DNA from 3 places in the Streptomyces sp. NPDC085937 genome. Region 2 is predicted to be linked to each of the others. Evidence: riboswitches for the same ligand, from Rfam matches in the RefSeq annotation. Region 2 holds a riboswitch; each other region holds the start of a gene.
The links. Region 2 has a riboswitch for thiamine pyrophosphate ahead of thiC (phosphomethylpyrimidine synthase ThiC). Riboswitches for the same ligand answer to the same signal wherever they lie in the genome.
Positions count from the first base shown of each region.

Region 1: another riboswitch for thiamine pyrophosphate. It lies ahead of ACIF8S_RS30170 (thiamine ABC transporter substrate binding subunit); the one in region 2 lies ahead of thiC (phosphomethylpyrimidine synthase ThiC).
Region 3: another riboswitch for thiamine pyrophosphate. It lies ahead of thiO (glycine oxidase ThiO); the one in region 2 lies ahead of thiC (phosphomethylpyrimidine synthase ThiC).

Region 1 covers NZ_JBITSH010000019.1:78,321-84,287, forward strand. The annotation lists gene ACIF8S_RS30160 (hypothetical protein) at 99-290, shown strand; gene rlmN (23S rRNA (adenine(2503)-C(2))-methyltransferase RlmN) at 489-1,595, shown strand; TPP riboswitch at 1,620-1,725, shown strand; gene ACIF8S_RS30170 (thiamine ABC transporter substrate binding subunit) at 1,806-2,888, shown strand; gene ACIF8S_RS30175 (ABC transporter permease) at 2,885-4,540, shown strand; gene ACIF8S_RS30180 (ABC transporter ATP-binding protein) at 4,541-5,560, shown strand; gene ACIF8S_RS30185 (maleylpyruvate isomerase family mycothiol-dependent enzyme) at 5,585-5,967, shown strand, end outside.
Region 2 covers NZ_JBITSH010000007.1:164,837-170,803, forward strand. The annotation lists gene ACIF8S_RS17310 (hypothetical protein) at 1-674, shown strand, start outside; gene thiC (phosphomethylpyrimidine synthase ThiC) at 902-2,716, opposite strand; TPP riboswitch at 2,709-2,898, opposite strand; gene ACIF8S_RS17320 (YibE/F family protein) at 2,971-4,518, shown strand; gene ACIF8S_RS17325 (SsgA family sporulation/cell division regulator) at 4,603-5,037, opposite strand; gene ACIF8S_RS17330 (IclR family transcriptional regulator) at 5,136-5,963, opposite strand.
Region 3 covers NZ_JBITSH010000012.1:110,619-116,585, reverse strand. The annotation lists gene pknB (Stk1 family PASTA domain-containing Ser/Thr kinase) at 1-286, opposite strand, end outside; gene ACIF8S_RS24480 (thiazole synthase) at 398-1,192, opposite strand; gene thiS (sulfur carrier protein ThiS) at 1,194-1,415, opposite strand; gene thiO (glycine oxidase ThiO) at 1,412-2,578, opposite strand; TPP riboswitch at 2,576-2,687, opposite strand; gene ACIF8S_RS24465 (NAD(P)/FAD-dependent oxidoreductase) at 2,863-4,092, shown strand; gene ACIF8S_RS24460 (Rv2175c family DNA-binding protein) at 4,221-4,586, shown strand; gene thiE (thiamine phosphate synthase) at 4,796-5,455, shown strand; gene metF (methylenetetrahydrofolate reductase [NAD(P)H]) at 5,595-5,967, shown strand, end outside.

The sequences.
Region 1 (5,967 bases), on a different contig from region 2:
CTGTGGACGGGGGCCCCTTTGTTTGGCTGTGTGCATGACGATCAAGGCCTGCGATCATGATCACCAGGGACAACCGTCCACACCCTGGGGGGAACATCATGCGTGGTCTGATCGTCAATCTCTTGCTGGTCATCGCCGTCTTCGCGGCGGCGCTGCTCGCGCTGGGCGGCAGGATGGGGCCGCTGGAGATCACGGTCCTGTTCTGCGCCCAACTCGCCGCGATCATCTACGTGATCCTTCGCTACGTCCGCGGACGCCGCACGGCCCGTGCGGAGGCGACGCGGTCCTGAGCCGGGATGCCGCTGTCCTCACGGGTGCGGTGCTCGCCGCCCAGGTCGGGAAGGTGCGGGCAGCCGGCGGGTGAGCCTCGCCGGGCCGTGCCCGGGCCGCCCGAGGTGGTCCGGCAGCGATCCCGGCGAGCGCGGCCGGCCGGTGTGGTCATCGGCACCCGCAGGTCACCCATGTGGATCTGCGACACTGGTACAGCCATGCCTAAGCCCGGAGAACTTACATTCGTCGCGCCGCGCGGAGTCAAGAAGCCGCCGCGGCATCTTGCCGATCTCACGCCTGCCGAGCGCAAGGAGGCGGTTGTCGCGGTCGGTGAGAAGCCGTTCCGTGCCAAGCAGCTCTCGCAGCACTACTTCGCGCGGTACGCGCACGACCCGGAGCAGTGGACCGACATCCCCGCCGGCTCGCGCGGGAAGCTGCAGGAGGCGCTGCTTCCTGAGCTGATGACCGTCGTGCGGCATCTGTCGACCGACGCGGGGACGACCCGCAAGACGCTGTGGAAGCTGTTCGACGGGACCCTCGTCGAGTCCGTGCTGATGCGGTACCCGGACCGGGTCACCATGTGCATCAGCTCCCAGGCCGGCTGCGGCATGAACTGCCCGTTCTGCGCGACCGGGCAGGCCGGGCTCGACCGGAACCTGTCGACCGCCGAGATCGTGCACCAGATCGTGGACGGGATGCGGGCGCTGCGCGACGGCGAGGTGCCCGGCGGACCCGCGCGGCTGAGCAACATCGTGTTCATGGGCATGGGCGAGCCTCTCGCCAACTACAAGCGGGTCGTCGGCGCCATCCGCCGGCTCACCGACCCCGAGCCGGACGGGCTCGGGCTGTCGCAGCGCGGCATCACCGTGTCGACGGTCGGCCTGGTGCCGGCCATCCACCGGTTCACCGAGGAGGGCTTCAAGTGCCGCCTCGCCATCTCGCTGCACGCCCCTGACGACGAGCTGCGCGACACCCTCGTCCCCGTGAACACGCGGTGGAAGGTGCGCGAGGTGCTCGACGCCGGCTTCGAGTACGCGGCCAGGTCGGGACGCCGGCTGTCCATCGAGTACGCCCTCATCCGGGACATCAACGACCAGGCGTGGCGGGGCGACCGCCTCGGACGGCTCCTCAAGGGGCGGCCCGTGCACGTCAACCTCATCCCGCTCAACCCGACGCCGGGGTCCAAGTGGACCGCGTCCCGGCCCGAGGACGAGAAGGCGTTCGTCGAGGCGATCGCCGCGCACGGTGTGCCGGTGACGATCCGGGACACCCGTGGTCAGGAGATCGACGGGGCGTGTGGTCAGCTCGCCGCGAGCGAACGGTAGTCTGACCCGGGTACGTACATCTTCATATTCCGACAGGGGAGCGCCACAGCGCTGAGAGTGCGGCACCGGCCGCAGACCCTCCGAACCTGGCCCAGGTCATTCTGGGTAGGGAGATCGGTCATCACTCGAGCTGTTGCGCCCTGCCCGGGACCCCGCCCAGGGGTTCCGGGCAGGGCCGCGTCTCTTCCTGGTCACTCCAGGAGGAATCAAGTGGACATCACCAAGAAGGTCATGGTCCTGGCCGTCGGGCTGGGGCTCGTCACGCTGTCCGCCTGCGGGTCGTCCGGCGACGACGGCGGCAGCGGTACCGGCTCCAGGACCGTGACCCTCGTCAGTCACAACTCGTGGGCCGTGTCGAAGGACGTCGTCGCCGCCTTCGAGAAGCAGTCCGGCTACAAGCTCAAGGTCCTCGAGGACGGCGACGCGGGCCAGGCCGTGAACAAGGCGATCCTGACCAAGGACAACCCCCAGGGCGACGTCTTCTTCGGCGTCGACAACACCCTGCTGTCCCGCGCCCTCGACAACGGGCTGTTCCAGTCCTACGAGGCCAAGGGATCCGACCAGCTGCTGCCCGAGTACCGGGTGGACGAGGACGAGCACCGGGTCACCCCGGTCGACACCGGTGACGTCTGCGTCAACTACGACAAGGCCTGGTTCGAGGACAAGGGCCTGACCCCGCCGAAGTCCCTCGACGACCTGGTCAAGCCCGCCTACAAGGACCTCCTGGTCGTCGAGAACGCCGCCACCTCCTCACCCGGCCTCGGCTTCCTGCTCGGCACCGCCGCCAAGTACGGGGACGAGGGCTGGCGGGACTACTGGAAGAAGCTCAGGGCCAACGGCGTCAAGGTGGTCGACGGCTGGGAGCAGGCCTACAACGAGGAGTTCTCCGGCTCGGCCGGCGGCAAGGAGGCCAAGGCGGACCGGCCGCTCGTCGTGTCGTACGCCTCCTCGCCGCCCGCCGAGGTGATCTACGCCGACCCGAAGCCCGACACCGCGCCCACCGGCGTCGCCGAGGGCACCTGCTTCCGGCAGGTCGAGTACGCGGGGCTGCTGAGCAACGCGAAGAATTCCGAGGGCGGCAAGGCACTGCTCGACTTCCTGATCGGCAAGACCTTCCAGGACGACATGCCGCTCAACATGTTCGTCTACCCGGTGCGCGAGGGTGCGTCCGTGCCTGAGGAGTTCGTGAAGTTCGGGCCGCAGGCGAAGCAGCCGCAGACCATGGACCCGGTGAAGATCGCCGAGAACCGTGACCAGTGGGTCAAGTCGTGGACCTCGCTCGTACTGAAGTGAGCCCGCGCCGGCGCGGGTGGTGGCGCCGGAACGCGGCACGGCTCGGCCTGTTGGCCGTGCCGGCCGCGTTCTTCGCGGTCTTCTTCGCCTACCCGGTCACCGCGATCGTCGCGCGCGGGCTGAAGACCGACGGCGGCTGGCAGCCCGGGCGGATCGCGGACGTGCTGGCCCAGTCCGACATCCGCCAGGTGCTGTGGTTCACCACCTGGCAGGCGCTCGTCTCCACGGGCCTCACGCTGGTGATCGCGCTGCCCGGCGCCTACGTCCTGGCCCGTTTCGACTTCCCCGGCAAACAGATGCTGCGGGCGGTGATCACCGTGCCGTTCGTGCTGCCGACGGTCGTCGTCGGCACGGCGTTCCTCGCCCTGGTCGGACGCGGCGGACTGCTGGACGAGCTGTGGGGCGTGCGCCTCGACACCACCGTGTGGGCGATCCTCCTCGCGCACGTCTTCTTCAACTACGCCGTGGTCGTCCGCACCGTGGGCGGGCTGTGGTCCCAGCTCGACCCGCGTCAGGAGGAGGCCGCGCGGATGCTCGGCGCCTCCCGTCTCACCGCCTGGCGTACGGTCACCCTGCCGGCGCTCGCCCCCGCCGTGGCCGCCGCCGCGCTGATGGTCTTCCTGTTCACCTTCACCTCGTTCGGCGTGGTGCAGATCCTCGGCGGGCCCACCTTCTCCACCCTCGAAGTGGAGATCTACCGGCAGACCGCCGACCTCTTCGACCTGTCCACCGCCGCCGTCCTCACGATGATCCAGTTCGCCGCCGTCGGCCTGATCCTCGCGCTGCACGCCTGGACCGTGCGGCGTCGTGAGACCGCGCTGCGCCTCGTCGACCCCTCGGTGACCGCGCGCCGGCCGCGCGGCGCAGGGCAGTGGGCGCTGCTCGGCGGAGTCGTCGCCACGGTGGCCGTGCTGCTCCTGATGCCGCTCGGCGTACTGGTGCAGCGCTCCTTCGGCAGCGCCGGCCTCGGCTACTACCGGGCGCTGACCGACGGCGACGGGGGAGTGTTCCTCGTCGCGCCCATCGAGGCGGTCGGCAACTCGCTGCGCTACGCCGTCGCCGCCACCGTGATCGCTGTGGTGATCGGCGGGCTCGCCGCCGTCGCGCTCACCCGGCGGGACGCGGGGCGGCTGGTGCGCGGCTTCGACGCGCTGCTGATGCTGCCGCTCGGGGTGTCCGCGGTGACCGTGGGCTTCGGCTTCCTCATCGCGCTCGACGAGCCGCCGCTGGACCTGCGCGCCTCCTGGATGCTGGTCCCGCTGGCGCAGGCACTGGTCGGCGTCCCCTTCGTCGTACGGACCATGCTGCCGGTGCTGCGGGCGGTGGACGTACGGCTGCGGGAAGCGGCGGCGGTGCTCGGGGCGTCGCCGTGGCGGGCGTGGCGTGAGGTGGACCTGCCGCTGGTGCGGCGGGCGCTGCTGATCGCGGCCGGGTTCGCCTTCGCGGTGTCTCTCGGGGAGTTCGGGGCGACGGTGTTCATCGCGCGGCCGGACAACCCCACCCTTCCGGTGGCCGTGGCGCGGCTGCTGGGACGGCCCGGGGACCTCAATTACGGCCAGGCCATGGCCCTGTCGACCATCCTGATGATCGTGTGCGCGGTGGCGCTGCTGGTGCTGGAGCGGCTGCGGACCGACCGGAGCGGGGAGTTCTAGATGCTGCTGAGCCTTCAGGACGCGACCGTCCGCTTCGGCGGGCGGGCGGCGCTGGACGCCGTCGGCCTCGACGTCGCCGAACACGAGATCGTCTGCGTCCTCGGACCCAGCGGCAGCGGCAAGTCCACGCTGCTGCGCGTGGTGGCCGGGCTGCAGCCGTTGGACGCCGGGCGGGTGCTGCTCGGCGGGAAGGACCAGTCGGGCGTGCCCGCGCACAAGCGGGGGGTCGGGCTGATGTTCCAGGACCACCAACTGTTCCCGCAGCGGGACGTGGGCGGCAACGTGGCCTTCGGGCTGCGCATGCACGGGCTTCCGCGCGACGAACAGGCGCGGCAGGTCGGCGCGTTGCTGGAGCTGGTCGGTCTCCCCGGGGCGTCCCGGCGGGCCGTCGCCGCGCTCTCCGGAGGGGAACAGCAGCGCGTGGCACTGGCCCGCGCCCTCGCCCCCAGCCCGCGGCTGCTGATGCTCGACGAGCCGCTCGGCCAGCTCGACCGGTCGCTCAGGGAGCGGCTCGTCGTCGAACTGCGTGAGCTGTTCGGCCGGCTGGGCACCACCGTGCTCGCCGTGACGCACGACCAGGGCGAGGCGTTCGCGCTGGCCGACCGGGTGGTGGTGATGCGGGACGGCCGGATCGCCCAGTCAGGCACACCGCTGGACGTCTGGCAGCGGCCCGCCGACGCCTTCGTGGCCCGCTTCCTCGGCTTCGAGAACGTCGTCGAGGCGGCCGTCGCGGACGGTGTCGCCGTCACCCCCTGGGGCAAGGTCCCGGTGCCGCGGGACGCTCCCGGGGGCACGCGCACGCTGCTGGTCCGGCCCGCCGGTGTCCGTCTGGTCCCGGCGGACGAGGGGCTGCGCTGCACGGTGACCGCGCGCACCTTCCGCGGCACCCACGTCGCCGTGCGCCTCCAGCCCGAGGGCGCGCCCCCGCTGGAGGCGGCCTGCGCGCTCAGGGACGCCCCCGGGACGGGAGACGTGACCGGCGTGGAGTTCGACGCCGCGGAAATCGCCGTGCTCGGCTGATCGCCGTTGCCTAGGGTGAGCCGCATGACACGACTCGCCCATGAGCGCTACTGCCACGAGATCGCCCACCAGGTCGGTCAGTTGAGGGCGGTGGTGACGTCCGGCACCGACCTGTCCCGCGCGGTCCCGACGACCCCCGACTGGTCGGTGGAGGAGCTGGTACGGCACCTCGGCGGCGCCCTGCGGTGGGTGGCCCTGATGGTGCGCACCGGGGCCGTGGAGGAGACCCCCGAGGAGGACGTACCGGACTTCGACGGGCCCGAGGCCCGGGGTGACGCCGCCGCGCTGGACGCCTGGCTGGCGGAGAGCGGCGAGCTGGTCGTGGGCGCGCTGCGGGCAGCCGGACCGGACGCGCGGGTGTGGAGCTGGGCGGGGACCGACAACGCCGGTTTCTGGGCCCGCCGTAT
Region 2 (5,967 bases):
CCGGTGGGGTCGACCTGCCGTGCGCGGACACCGCGCCGAGGACGCTGGCGCCCGGCGCCTCGTTCGAGTCCTGCTTGACCTTCGTGCTGCCCGAGGGGGTCGGCGTGCTGTCCCTGACCCACTACGCCGGCGGTTACCACGACGAGGGCGGCTCGGTCGCCGTCTGGCCCGTCGAGGGCGGTCCCGAGGCGGTGTCCGCGAAGCTGGCGGAGCCGGGTGCCGTCCGCCGCGTCCGGCACGATGCCGACGAGGACGGCGTCCTCGAACTTCCCGCCACGCTGGTCTCCGTCCGCCGCGGCGACGCGGCCGACATCGAGGACCTGGACCTGGTCGCCACCGCGAGCGAGCGCCGCGGCGTCCCGTACTACGTGGTGATCACCTACACCAACCCCGGGCCGCACGACCTCTACACCGACCAGGGCAGTCGCGTCCGCCTCCTGACGCGAGGCGGACGGCAGATACCGGGGAAGACCCCCTTCGTCGACGACACCGGCATTCCTGGCTGCCCGTCCGACTGGGTCGCCACGATGGTGCCACCCGGCGACAGCGTGACGGAGTGCACCATCCACCTGGTGACAGGTGAGGGCGACGAACCGTTCGCCGTGGGATTCGACGAGGCGGACCGGCCTGGCCTGGTGACCTGGAGAGCCGACCTCCCACGCTCCCCACGGTGATCGTCGCGAGAGCAGCGCGACCCGTCCGGGCCCGCATCCCGGGACGGAGCGACCCCGCATCTGCGCGGCTCACCGGCGCTCACGCTCATCACGCACCCGACCGTACGAGGCTCACCGTCGCACACCAAGCCGGTTCCCCCACCGTCCGCCCGCCTCTCCTGAGCGGTGCGCACCCCGTGGCGGAGACCGGGTGGCTCCTTTGGAGCAAGGAGCCACCCGGCCGGCGCTCAGTCCGCGATGGGCAGGTAGACCCTGTTCCCGGACTGCGCGAACTCCTTCGACTTCTGCAGCATCCCCTCGGCGATCTCCTCGGCCGTGGCCCCTTCGGCCGCCTCACCGCCGAACCGCTCCGTGATGCTCTGGCTGATCTTCATCGAGCAGAACTTCGGGCCGCACATCGAGCAGAAGTGGGCCGTCTTCGCGGGCTCCGCCGGGAGCGTCTCGTCGTGGAAGGCGCGGGCCGTGTCCGGGTCGAGGGCCAGGTTGAACTGGTCCTCCCACCGGAACTCGAAGCGGGCGTCGGACAGGGCGTCGTCCCACTCCTGGGCGCCCGGATGACCCTTCGCGAGGTCGGCGGCATGAGCCGCGATCTTGTACGTGATCACGCCGGTCTTGACGTCGTCCCGGTTGGGCAGGCCCAGGTGTTCCTTGGGCGTGACGTAGCAGAGCATGGCCGTGCCCCACCAGGCGATCATCGCCGCGCCGATGCCCGAGGTGATGTGGTCGTACGCGGGCGCGACATCCGTCGTGAGCGGGCCGAGCGTGTAAAACGGGGCCTCCTCGCAGATCTCCTGCTGGAGGTCGATGTTCTCCTTGATCTTGTGCATCGGGACATGTCCGGGACCCTCGATCATCGTCTGGACGTCGAAGCTCTTCGCGATCCTGTTGAGCTCCCCGAGCGTGCGCAGCTCCGCGAACTGCGCCTCGTCGTTGGCGTCCGCGATCGACCCGGGCCGCAGGCCGTCGCCGAGCGAGTAGGTGACGTCGTACGCCGCGAGGATCTCGCAGAGCTCCTCGAAGTTCTCGTACAGGAACGACTCCTTGTGGTGCGCCAGGCACCACGCGGCCATGATCGAGCCGCCGCGCGAGACGATGCCGGTCTTGCGGTTCGCGGTGAGCGGGACGTACGCCAGGCGGACGCCCGCGTGGACCGTCATGTAGTCCACGCCCTGTTCCGCCTGTTCGATGACCGTGTCCTTGTAGATCTCCCAGGTCAGCTCCTCGGCCTTGCCGTCGACCTTCTCCAGCGCCTGGTAGAGCGGCACGGTGCCGATGGGGACGGGGGAGTTGCGCAGCACCCACTCGCGGGTGGTGTGAATGTTGCGGCCGGTGGAGAGGTCCATGACCGTGTCGGCGCCCCAGCGGGTCGCCCACGTCATTTTCTCCACCTCCTCCTCGATGGAGGAGGTCACCGCCGAGTTGCCGATGTTGGCGTTGACCTTCACCAGGAACCGCTTGCCGATGATCATCGGCTCCGTCTCCGGATGGTTGACGTTGGCCGGCAGCACCGCGCGGCCCGCCGCGATCTCCTCGCGGACCACCTCGGGAGAGACGTTCTCCCGGATCGCCACGAACTCCATCTCGGGCGTGATCTCACCACGGCGCGCGTACGTCAGCTGCGTGACCGCACGCCCCTCGCGACCCCGGCGCGGCTGACGCGGCCGACCGGGGAAGACGGCGTCGAGGTTGCGCAGGCCCCCGCGCGGCGAGGTGTGCTTGATTCCGTCGTCCTCGGGACGGACGGGACGGCCCGCGTACTCCTCCGTGTCACCGCGGGTGATGATCCAGTTCTCGCGCAGCGGGGCCAGTCCCCGGCGGACGTCGGTGTCGACGAGCGGATCGGTGTACGGGCCGGACGTGTCGTACAGCGTGACCGAACGCCCGTTGGTCAGGTGCACCTGACGGACCGGCACCCGCAGGTCGGGGCGGCTGCCCTCGACGTACGCCTTGTGCCAGCCGATGGACTTCCCGGCCTCCGTGGCCTCCGACGTCTCCGTCGGGTTCTGCGTGGAGGCAGGCGTGCGTGCGTCCTTGTTGGTCATGAGACCTACTCCCTACGCCGGCATTACCCGGTAACAGGTTCGGCGGTCGACGCAGCGGATTCCGTCTGCTGACGTTCCGTGTGAAACATCACTCGAAGTCGGTGATGTTTCACGTGGAACATCGCTGGGACGGAGGTCAGCGCCCTCTCAGCCCGGTGCTCCGAGCTCCCGCGTGTACAAAAGGTGCCTCCACGCTAGCGTCCTTTCTGGCGCGGTGAACAGAGGGCACCCTTCCTTCTTGCGATGATCGGGCGGTGACCTCGAACTCTCCGCCCCCGTATCCGCCGTCCGAGCCTCCGCACGGCGCCGACGCCCGCTCCGGGCACGTGCACGGCCCCGGCCCGGGGCATGTGGGCGCGCACGAACACACGGGTTCACACCGACGCCTGGACACACACGGCCACACCACGGGCCGCGGTCACGAGGGCGCGCAGGAGCCTACGGCCGGGACCCGGACCACCTCACACGGGCACAGTCACAGCCACGGACCTGCGGCGCCCGTCTCCCGGCACCTGCGCAAAGTCATCGCGGCGATCCTCATCCCCTTCGCCGGGGCCGTGCTGGTCGGGCTGGCCGTGTTGTGGCCGGGCGGTGCCCCGGCCCACGAGCGCACCGGGGTCGGCTTCGACCGGCAGACGCACGAGGCCACGGTCACCGAGGTCGTACCCGTGAACTGCGCGTCCGCCAATCCCTCGGCGGGCGTCCCGACCGGTGACACCTCCACGGCCGAGGGTTCCTCGGCCGAACAGCGGGCGAAGGGCACCTGCAAAAAGGCGACGATCCGGGTCGACACCGGCAAGGACAAGGGCCGCACGTTCAGCGAGCTCGTACAGCCGGACCAGTCCCGGCAGTTGAGCGAGGGCCAGGAGGTCGTGGTCGCCTACGAGCCCTCGGCGCCGGAGGACCTGCAGTACTCGGTCGCCGATGTGAACCGCCGCTTCCCGCTGGCGCTGCTGGCCGGCATCTTCGCGCTCGCCGTCGTGGCCGTGGGCCGGCTGCGGGGCGTCATGGCGCTGGTCGCGCTGGCGGTCAGCTTCCTGGTACTCAACTTCTTCATCCTGCCGGCCATCCTGGAGGGCTCGAACCCACTGGTCGTGGCGGTGGTGGGGGCGAGCCTGATCATGCTGCTCGCCCTGTACCTCTGCCACGGGCTGTCCGCCCGCACCTCGGTGGCGGTGCTCGGCACCCTCGTCTCGCTGCTCCTGATCGGCGTTCTGGGGTCGGTGTTCATCGGCTGGTCGGCGCTGACCGGCAACACCGACGACAACACCGGTCTGATCCACGGCCTCTACCCGGGTATCGACATGAGCGGTCTGCTGCTCGCGGGCGTCATCATCGGGTCGCTCGGTGTCCTCGACGACGTGACCGTCACCCAGACGTCCGCGGTCTGGGAGCTGCACGAGGCCAACCCGGCGATGGGACGCCGCGCGCTGTACCGCGCGGGCATCCGCATCGGCCGCGACCACATCGCCTCCGTGGTCAACACGCTGGTCCTCGCGTACGCGGGCGCCGCGCTGCCGCTGCTGCTGCTGTTCTCGGTCGCACAGAGCAGCATGGGGACGGTCGCCAACAGCGAACTGGTCGCGGAGGAGATCGTGCGGACCCTGATCGGCTCGATCGGCCTGGTCGCCTCGGTGCCCGTCACCACGGCCCTGGCCGCGCTGGTCGTCTCTGCCGACCGCACGGCGGACCGGGCCCCGGTGCCCGGGCAGGCCGGGAGCCACGAGCAGCCGGTGGGACACGCGCCGGAGCCCGGACCGGCAGCGGCACGCGGCGGACGCGGCCGGCGCCGCAAACGCTGACGTACGGTCCCGCTCGCGGGCGGAGGACCCGGGCCGCAGCGCTGAAGCGTTACGCCACCCCGACCCACCCGATCGGCGCAACGTTCAGCCGGCGCTCTGCTCCGCGAGGATCCGGTCCAGCGCGTCGTCGAGGTGTGCGTCGAAGTCGGCGAGCGCCCCTTCCTGCCCCAGCGGCACCAGCTTGTCGGTGCGGTCGAGGAAGGCCACGAGCGGTGCCGTGGAGGAGCGGAACAGCGCCTGGTCGCTGCCCACCTGGAGCCGGATCAGCACCTCGCCCAGGGTGTCGGGGTCGACCGGCGCGACCCGCACATCGCCCTCGCCGCAGGGCCTGCCCACGCCGTCGACCAGCAGTTCCCGCCCGAACGCCCACGTCACGGGAGCGTCGCCGGGCAGATGGAAGGTCAGCCGCACCGCGTAGGGATCGCAGGTGTCATAACGCAGCTCCACCGGAATGCGGAAGGAAAGCTCTTCCGACACGAGAAAGCTCATCATGACCTCTGCCTGTACGGATTCGCGCATCGCCTACCCCGTCATTCGCCGCGGACTGGCCGGGCATGGACCCTGACACTAGAGGGAATCTTGCTGAACGTACACAGCAGATCACAAGGAGTGAGTTTTCAGATACTGATAGACAGCGCGAGCGACCCGAGCAGACGGCGCATCTCGGACCGCAACTGCTGGACCGCGGGAGCGAGGCGGTCGGCCTGGTGCGCGGGCAGGGAGATGGCCACGGACGCCGCCATGGTGCCGATCGTGAGGGGGATCGCCGCACACACCGTCCCGAGCGCGTACTCCTGACGCTCGGTCACCAGATCGGTCCCCTCGGACCGTTCGAGACGCCGGAGCAGGCTGTGGGAGTCGCGCACGGTGTACGGGGTGACCGGCCGCACGGGGTAACGGTCGAGGTGGTCACGCCGGGCCCCCTCGTCGAGCTGCGCCAGCAGACACTGGCCGAGGGCGTGGGCGTGGCCGGTCTCGCGGAAGTCGGCCCACTCCTCGACGGCGGGATTGCCCGGGGTGTCGGCGACGCCGACCACACCGATCTCACCGTCGCGGTACACCGCGTAGTACACGGGGACACCCACCACGTCCCGCCAGCGGGCGAGGGTGTCGGTGACCGTGCTGCGACGTTTCTGCTGTGCTCCGCTGCTGCTCAACCGCTCGGTGGCCTCCCCCAGGAAGAACAGCCCCCGGTCGCGGCGCAGATAGCCCTCGTGCACCAGGGTGCGCAACAGGTGATAGGTCGTGGGAAGGGCAAGCCCGGTCTCCCGGGCGAGCTGTTTGGCCGGTGCCCCGTGCTCGTGCCCGGCGACGGTCTCCAGCAGGCGCATGGCGCGCTGGACCGAACCGATGAGGGTCGCGCCGGGGGACGCGGGAGGCGCCGGCGATCGCGGCTGCGCGGGAACCGCGGTCCTCTGTGCGGAGGCGGTGCCAGTCGTGGCCAAGGGT
Region 3 (5,967 bases), on a different contig from region 2:
CCATCGCCAGGTAGACGTACGCCCCGTCGGCGCCCTGGTCGAAGACCTGGACGACGTTGGGGTGGGCCAGCCGGGCGACGGACTTGGCCTCGCGGATGAAGCGCTCCACGAAGGAGGCGTCGGAGGCGAGCGAGGGATGCATCACCTTGAGCGCGAGGATGCGGTCGAGACGGGTGTCCAGGGCCCGGTAGACCGTGGCCATCCCGCCGACGGCGATCCGCGCGTCGACGCGGTAGCGGCCGTCGAGCACCTGCCCGACCAGCGGGTCCTGAAGGGTCGTGTCCACGCAGCGAGTCTACGAGTCCGCGAGGACAGCTCCGGCCCGATCAACCGCCGTTGGAGCGGACCTGTGACCTGTGTTACCCGACCGCGTCCGAACGCGGGCCCGGACACGGGGTCAGAACGCGGGCCGCTCCGGGTCCAGCGCGGCCCGGCCCCCGACGGGGGAGGAGGCCTGCGCGAAGTGCCGCCGGGGGATGCGTCCCGCCCGCCGCGCGAGCCGTCCCGCCTCCGCCGCGCCCCGCATCGCGGACGCCATCAGCACCGGTTCCTGGGCGCGGGTGACGGCGGACGCCAGCATCACGCCCGCGCAGCCCAGCTCCATCGCCAGCGCCACGTCGGAGGCGGTGCCGGCCCCGGCGTCCAGGATCACCGGCACCCCGGCCCGCTCCACGATCAGCTCGAAGTTGTGCGGGTTGCGGATGCCCAGACCCGACCCGATCGGCGAGCCGAGCGGCATGACCGCCGCACAGCCCACGTCCTCCAGCTTCCGGGCCAGCACCGGGTCGTCGTTGGTGTACGGCAGGACCGTGAAGCCGTCGTCGACGAGCGTCTCCGCCGCGTCCAGCAGCTCGACCGGGTCCGGCAGCAGGGTGCGCTCGTCGGCGATGACCTCCAGCTTCACCAGGTCCGTGCCGAGCGCCTCCCGGGCCAGCCGCGCGGTGAGCACGGCCTCCCCGGCGGTGAAGCACCCGGCGGTGTTCGGCAGCACCCCGATGCCCAGCTTCCGCAGCACCGACAGCACGGACCCGTGCACCGAGGGGTCCACCCGCCGCATGGCGACGGTCGTCAGTTCCGTCCCGGACGCCACCAGCGCCCGCTCCAGCACGTCGAGGCTCGGCGCCCCGCCGGTCCCCATGATCAGGCGGGACGTCAGGGCCCGGCCGCCGAGGACGAAGGGATCGTCGGCCATGTCAGCCTCCTTGGACCGCGGTGAGGACCTCCACCCGGTCCCCTTCGGTCAGGGGGGTGGCGGGCCACTGGGCGCGCGGGACGACGGTTTCGTTGAGGGCCGCGGCCACCCCGGAGGGCGCGGCGGTGAGCGACCTGACGACGAGGTCCAGGGCGGTTCCGGGCGGGAACCGGCGGGGCTCGCCGTTGACGGTGACGGTGACGGTGGTGACCCGGGTGGTCATACGGGCTGCTCCGCGAGGACGGGGGCGCCGAAGCGCCGGGGCGAGAAGGGGAGGGCCTCCTGGGGCAGGTCGCCGGTGGTCAGCGCCCGCGCCATGGCGTCGCCGGTGACGGGCGTCAGCAGGACGCCGTTGCGGTGGTGGCCGGTGGCCAGCAGCAGTCCCGGGAGCCGCGTCGGGCCGAGCAGCGGCGCGTTGTCGGGGGAGCCGGGGCGCAGACCGGCGATCGTCTCGGTCAGCGGCAGCTCGGTGATGCCGGGGACCAGCTCGTGGGCGTCACGCAGCAGCTCGTAGACGCCACCCGCCGTGACGGTGGTGTCCCAGCCCATCTCCTCGCTGGTCGCGCCGATCACCAGCTCGCCGTTCTCACGTGGCACCAGGTAGACGTGGCTGCCGCGCACCACGGCCCGCACCGTGCGGCTCAGGAAGGGCTCGGGCCGGTCGGGCATCGCCAGCCGCAGCACCTGCCCCTTGACCGGCCGCACCGGGGGCAGCACGTCCTGCGGGACGCCCGCGAGCCTGCCGCTCCAGCTGCCCGCGGCGAGCACCACCTGGCCCGCGCCCAGCTCGTCACCGGCCGCGGTGACGACACCGCGCGCCCGGTCGCCGGCGACGACCAGCTGCTCGGCCCAGGTGTGGTGGAGGATGACACCGGCCCGCTCGCAGGCGGTCACGAGGGCGGACGCCAGCCGTCGGGGGTCGATCTGGTGGTCGCCGTCCACCCGCAGCCCGCCGCGCACGCCCGGCGCGAGCATCGGCTCCAGGCGGCGGCACTCCCGTCCGGACAGCCACTGCGAGTCCAGGCCGGAGCGCTGGTGCAGGGCGTGCAGCTCGCGCAGATGCGCGCGGTCGTCGGCGTCCAGCGCCACGGCGAGGGTGCCGCTGCGGCGGTAGCCGAGGTCCTGGCCGGTGTACTCGGTCAGCTCGGCGGCGAAGGCCGGGTAGCGGCGCGCCGAGGCCAGGCTGAGGCCCAGCAGCGTCTGCTCGCCGTGGTGCAGCTCGGTGACGGCGGCCAGCATCCCGGCGGCCACCCGGGCGGCGCCGCCGCCCGGCTCGGGGTCCACGACGGCCGTGGCGAGTCCGGCCTGCGCGGCCCGCCAGGCCGTGACCAGACCGATGATCCCGCCCCCGACGACGAGGACGTCTGCGCTACGCGTGGGCGACATGGGCGTCCAGCCCCTCCCTTCGCCGGCATGACCCGGATCAGGTTCGTACGGTCGGAGGCCGCCAGCCTCCCTCTCAGCCCGGTGCGTCCGGGCTCCCGCGAGTGCGTGTACGCGGGCCACCCTAGCCCGCGCCACGCGGCACCCGTAAGGGACCCCGCGTGGGAGGGGCGGCGGGGTCCCCCGCGCGGGAGGGGCGGCGACCCGGCGGGGGGAGCGGCGAGGGGTCCGGCGGGGGGAGCGACGAGGGGTCCGGCGCGGCGGGCGCGGGTGTCTATGGTGAGCGGGTGAGCGAGCAGACGCAGGAACCGGGAGGGGCCGCGCCGCGGCGGGTCGTGGTGGCGGGCGCGGGCATGGCGGGCGTACAGACCGCGGCCGCGCTGCGGGAGCAGGGCTTCGACGGTGAGGTGACGCTGATCGGGGCCGAGCCCCACCAGCCGTACGACCGGCCGCCGTTGTCGAAGGCGGTGCTGCTGGGCACGGCCGAGAGTTCCGCGTTCGACGTGGATTTCGAGGAGCTCGGCATCGGGCTGCGGCTGGGCTGCGAGGTGCTGGGCCTGCGCCCCGGCGACCACGAACTGGACACCGAGGCCGGGCCCGTCCCGTACGACGTGCTGGTGCTCGCCACCGGCGCGGAACCGCTCCGGCTGCCCGGCACCGAGGGTGTCGCCGGCGTGCATCTGCTGCGCACCCTGGACGACGCGGCACGGCTGCGGCCGGTGCTCGCCGCGCAGCACGACGTCGTGGTGGTCGGCGCCGGCTGGATCGGCGCGGAGTTCGCCACGGCGGCCCGCGAGGCGGGCTGCGCGGTCACCGTCGTGGAGGCCGAGGAGCGGCCGCTGGTGGGGGCGCTGCCCGCCGAGGTCGCCGCGCCGATGGCCGCCTGGTACGCCGAGGCCGGGGTCACGCTGCGCACCCACGCGCGCGTACGGGCCGTCGAATCCGGTGCCGTGCTCCTCGACGACGGCACGCGGCTGCCCGCCGGCGCGGTGGTCGTGGGCATCGGGGCCCGCCCCGCCACGGCCTGGCTGACCGGCTCCGGGATCGCCCTCGGCACGCACGGCGAGGTCGTCGCGGACGAGCACCTGGCGACCTCCCTGCCGGATGTGTACGCCGTCGGCGACTGCGCGTCCTTCCCGTCCGGCCGCTACGGCGAGCGCCTGCTGGTCCACCACTGGGACAACGCCCTCCAGGGCCCCCGCACGGTCGCCGCGAACATCGTCGGCGGGGGTGGCGAGGTGTACGACCCGGTGCCGTACTTCTGGTCCGAGCAGTTCGGCCGCTTCGTGCAGTACGCGGGGCACCACGCGGACGCCGACCGCACGGTGTGGCGCGGGGACCCGGCCGGCCCGGCGTGGAGCGTGTGCTGGCTGCGCGGGGACCGTCTGGTCGCGCTGCTCGCGGTGGGGCGGCCCCGGGACCTGGCGCAGGGACGCCGGCTGATCGAGGCGGGCGCCGCGATGGACCCGGAGCGGGTGGCGGACCCGGCGCGGCCGCTGAAGTCGGCGACGGCGTGACCCCGGGCGCGCGTCCTCCGCACGACGCGTCCGTCCTCCGCACGACGCGTCCGTCCTCCGCACGACGCGCCCGCCCGGCCGGACGGGGTCGGCTTCCGACTGTCGGTGGCAGGTGGCAGGCTTGTCCCGTGACCGAGATTGACGCAAAGATCGATGCTCTCGTCCCCGCCTGGCTCACCCTTCCCGACATCGCCGAACAGTTCGGCGTCGAGGTGACGCGCGTCCGGCAGCTGGTGAAGGACGGCCAGCTCATCGCCGTACGCCGGGGTGAGAACCGCGCACTGCACGTCCCCGCCGCCTTCATCGACGGGGACAAGGTCGTCAAGGGCCTGACCGGGACCCTGACGCTCCTGCGGGACGACGGCTTCACGGTCGAAGAGATGCTGGAGTGGCTGTTCACCCCCGACCCCAGCCTGCCGGGCACGCCCGCGCAGGCGCTGAGCGAGAACCGTGGCACGGAGGTGAAGCGTCGGGCGCAGGCTCTCGCGGTCTGAATCCCTGCCCACCCGCCTGTCGGTGTTCCCGCCGGCCGGGGCCCGGTGCTCTGGTCGGTGGGACGCCGTGGGGGCGCGAGTCCGTTGGGGCTGGTCGCGCAGTTCCCCGCGCCCCTGGAAGGAGTTGTCCCTGAGGACGGCATAGGGTTCCGGCGGCAGATCATGCGCGGGGCCGACCCGTGCCGTCGAGACCGTTCCGGGGGGACCCCATGACCGACACCGTGCGCGCCCGGCTGGCCGACGCCCGCGTCTACCTGTGCACCGATGCACGCAAGCGGCAGGGAGACCTCCCGGAGTTCCTGGACGCCGTGCTCGCCGGCGGCGTCGACGTCGTGCAGCTGCGGGACAAGGGCATGGAGGCCGCCGAGGAGCTGGAGCACCTGGCGGTCGTCGCCGACGCCTGCGCCCGGCACGGCAAGCTGCTCGCGGTCAACGACCGCGCCGACGTGGCCCACGCCGCCCGCGCCGACGTGCTCCACCTCGGCCAGGGCGACCTGCCCGTTCCCGCCGCCCGCGCGCTCCTCGGCGACGACGTCCTGATCGGCCGCTCCACCCACGCCGAGTCCGAGGCCGCCGCGGCCGCCGTCCAGCCCGGCGTGGACTACTTCTGCACCGGCCCCTGCTGGCCCACCCCCACCAAGCCCGGCCGCCTCGCACCCGGCCTGGACCTGGTCCGTTACGCCGCCGGGCTCGGCACCGACCGTCCCTGGTTCGCCATCGGCGGGATCGACCTGGCCAACCTCGACCAGGTGCTGGACGCCGGTGCCCGCAGGGTGGTCGTGGTCCGCGCCCTCACCGAGGCCGACGACCCGGAAGCGGCGGCCTCCGCCCTGGCCCGCCGGGTGCGGGAGGCCGCGGACGCGGGCTGACCCCCGTGGCGCGGCGCGGGAGCCCACGGGCAGCCCACGGCGTCTCAAGTTTGTCCACACTGTGGACAGCAAGTCGGCAAATCAGACAAATATCCCTCTTCTGGTTGGGGGACCGCCGCCCCGTGGCTAACCTGCCGGTATGGCCCTCGGAACCGCATCCACCAGGACGGACCGCGCACGCACCGTGCGCGACATGCTCGCCGCCGGGAAGACGACGTACTCGTTCGAGTTCTGGGCCCCCAAGACCGAGAAGGGCGAGCGCAACCTGTGGAACGCGCTCCGCAGGGTCGAGGCCGTCGCGCCCAGCTTCGTCTCCGTCACCTACGGTGCCGGCGGCTCCACCCGCGCCGGCACGGTCAAGGCGACCGAGCAGATCGCCGCCGACACCACCCTCACCCCGGTCGCGCACCTCACCGCGGTGGACCACTCCGTCGCCCAGCTGCGCAACATCATCGGCCAGTACGCCGACGCCGGGATCCGCAACATGCTCGCCGTGCGCGGCGACCCGCCCG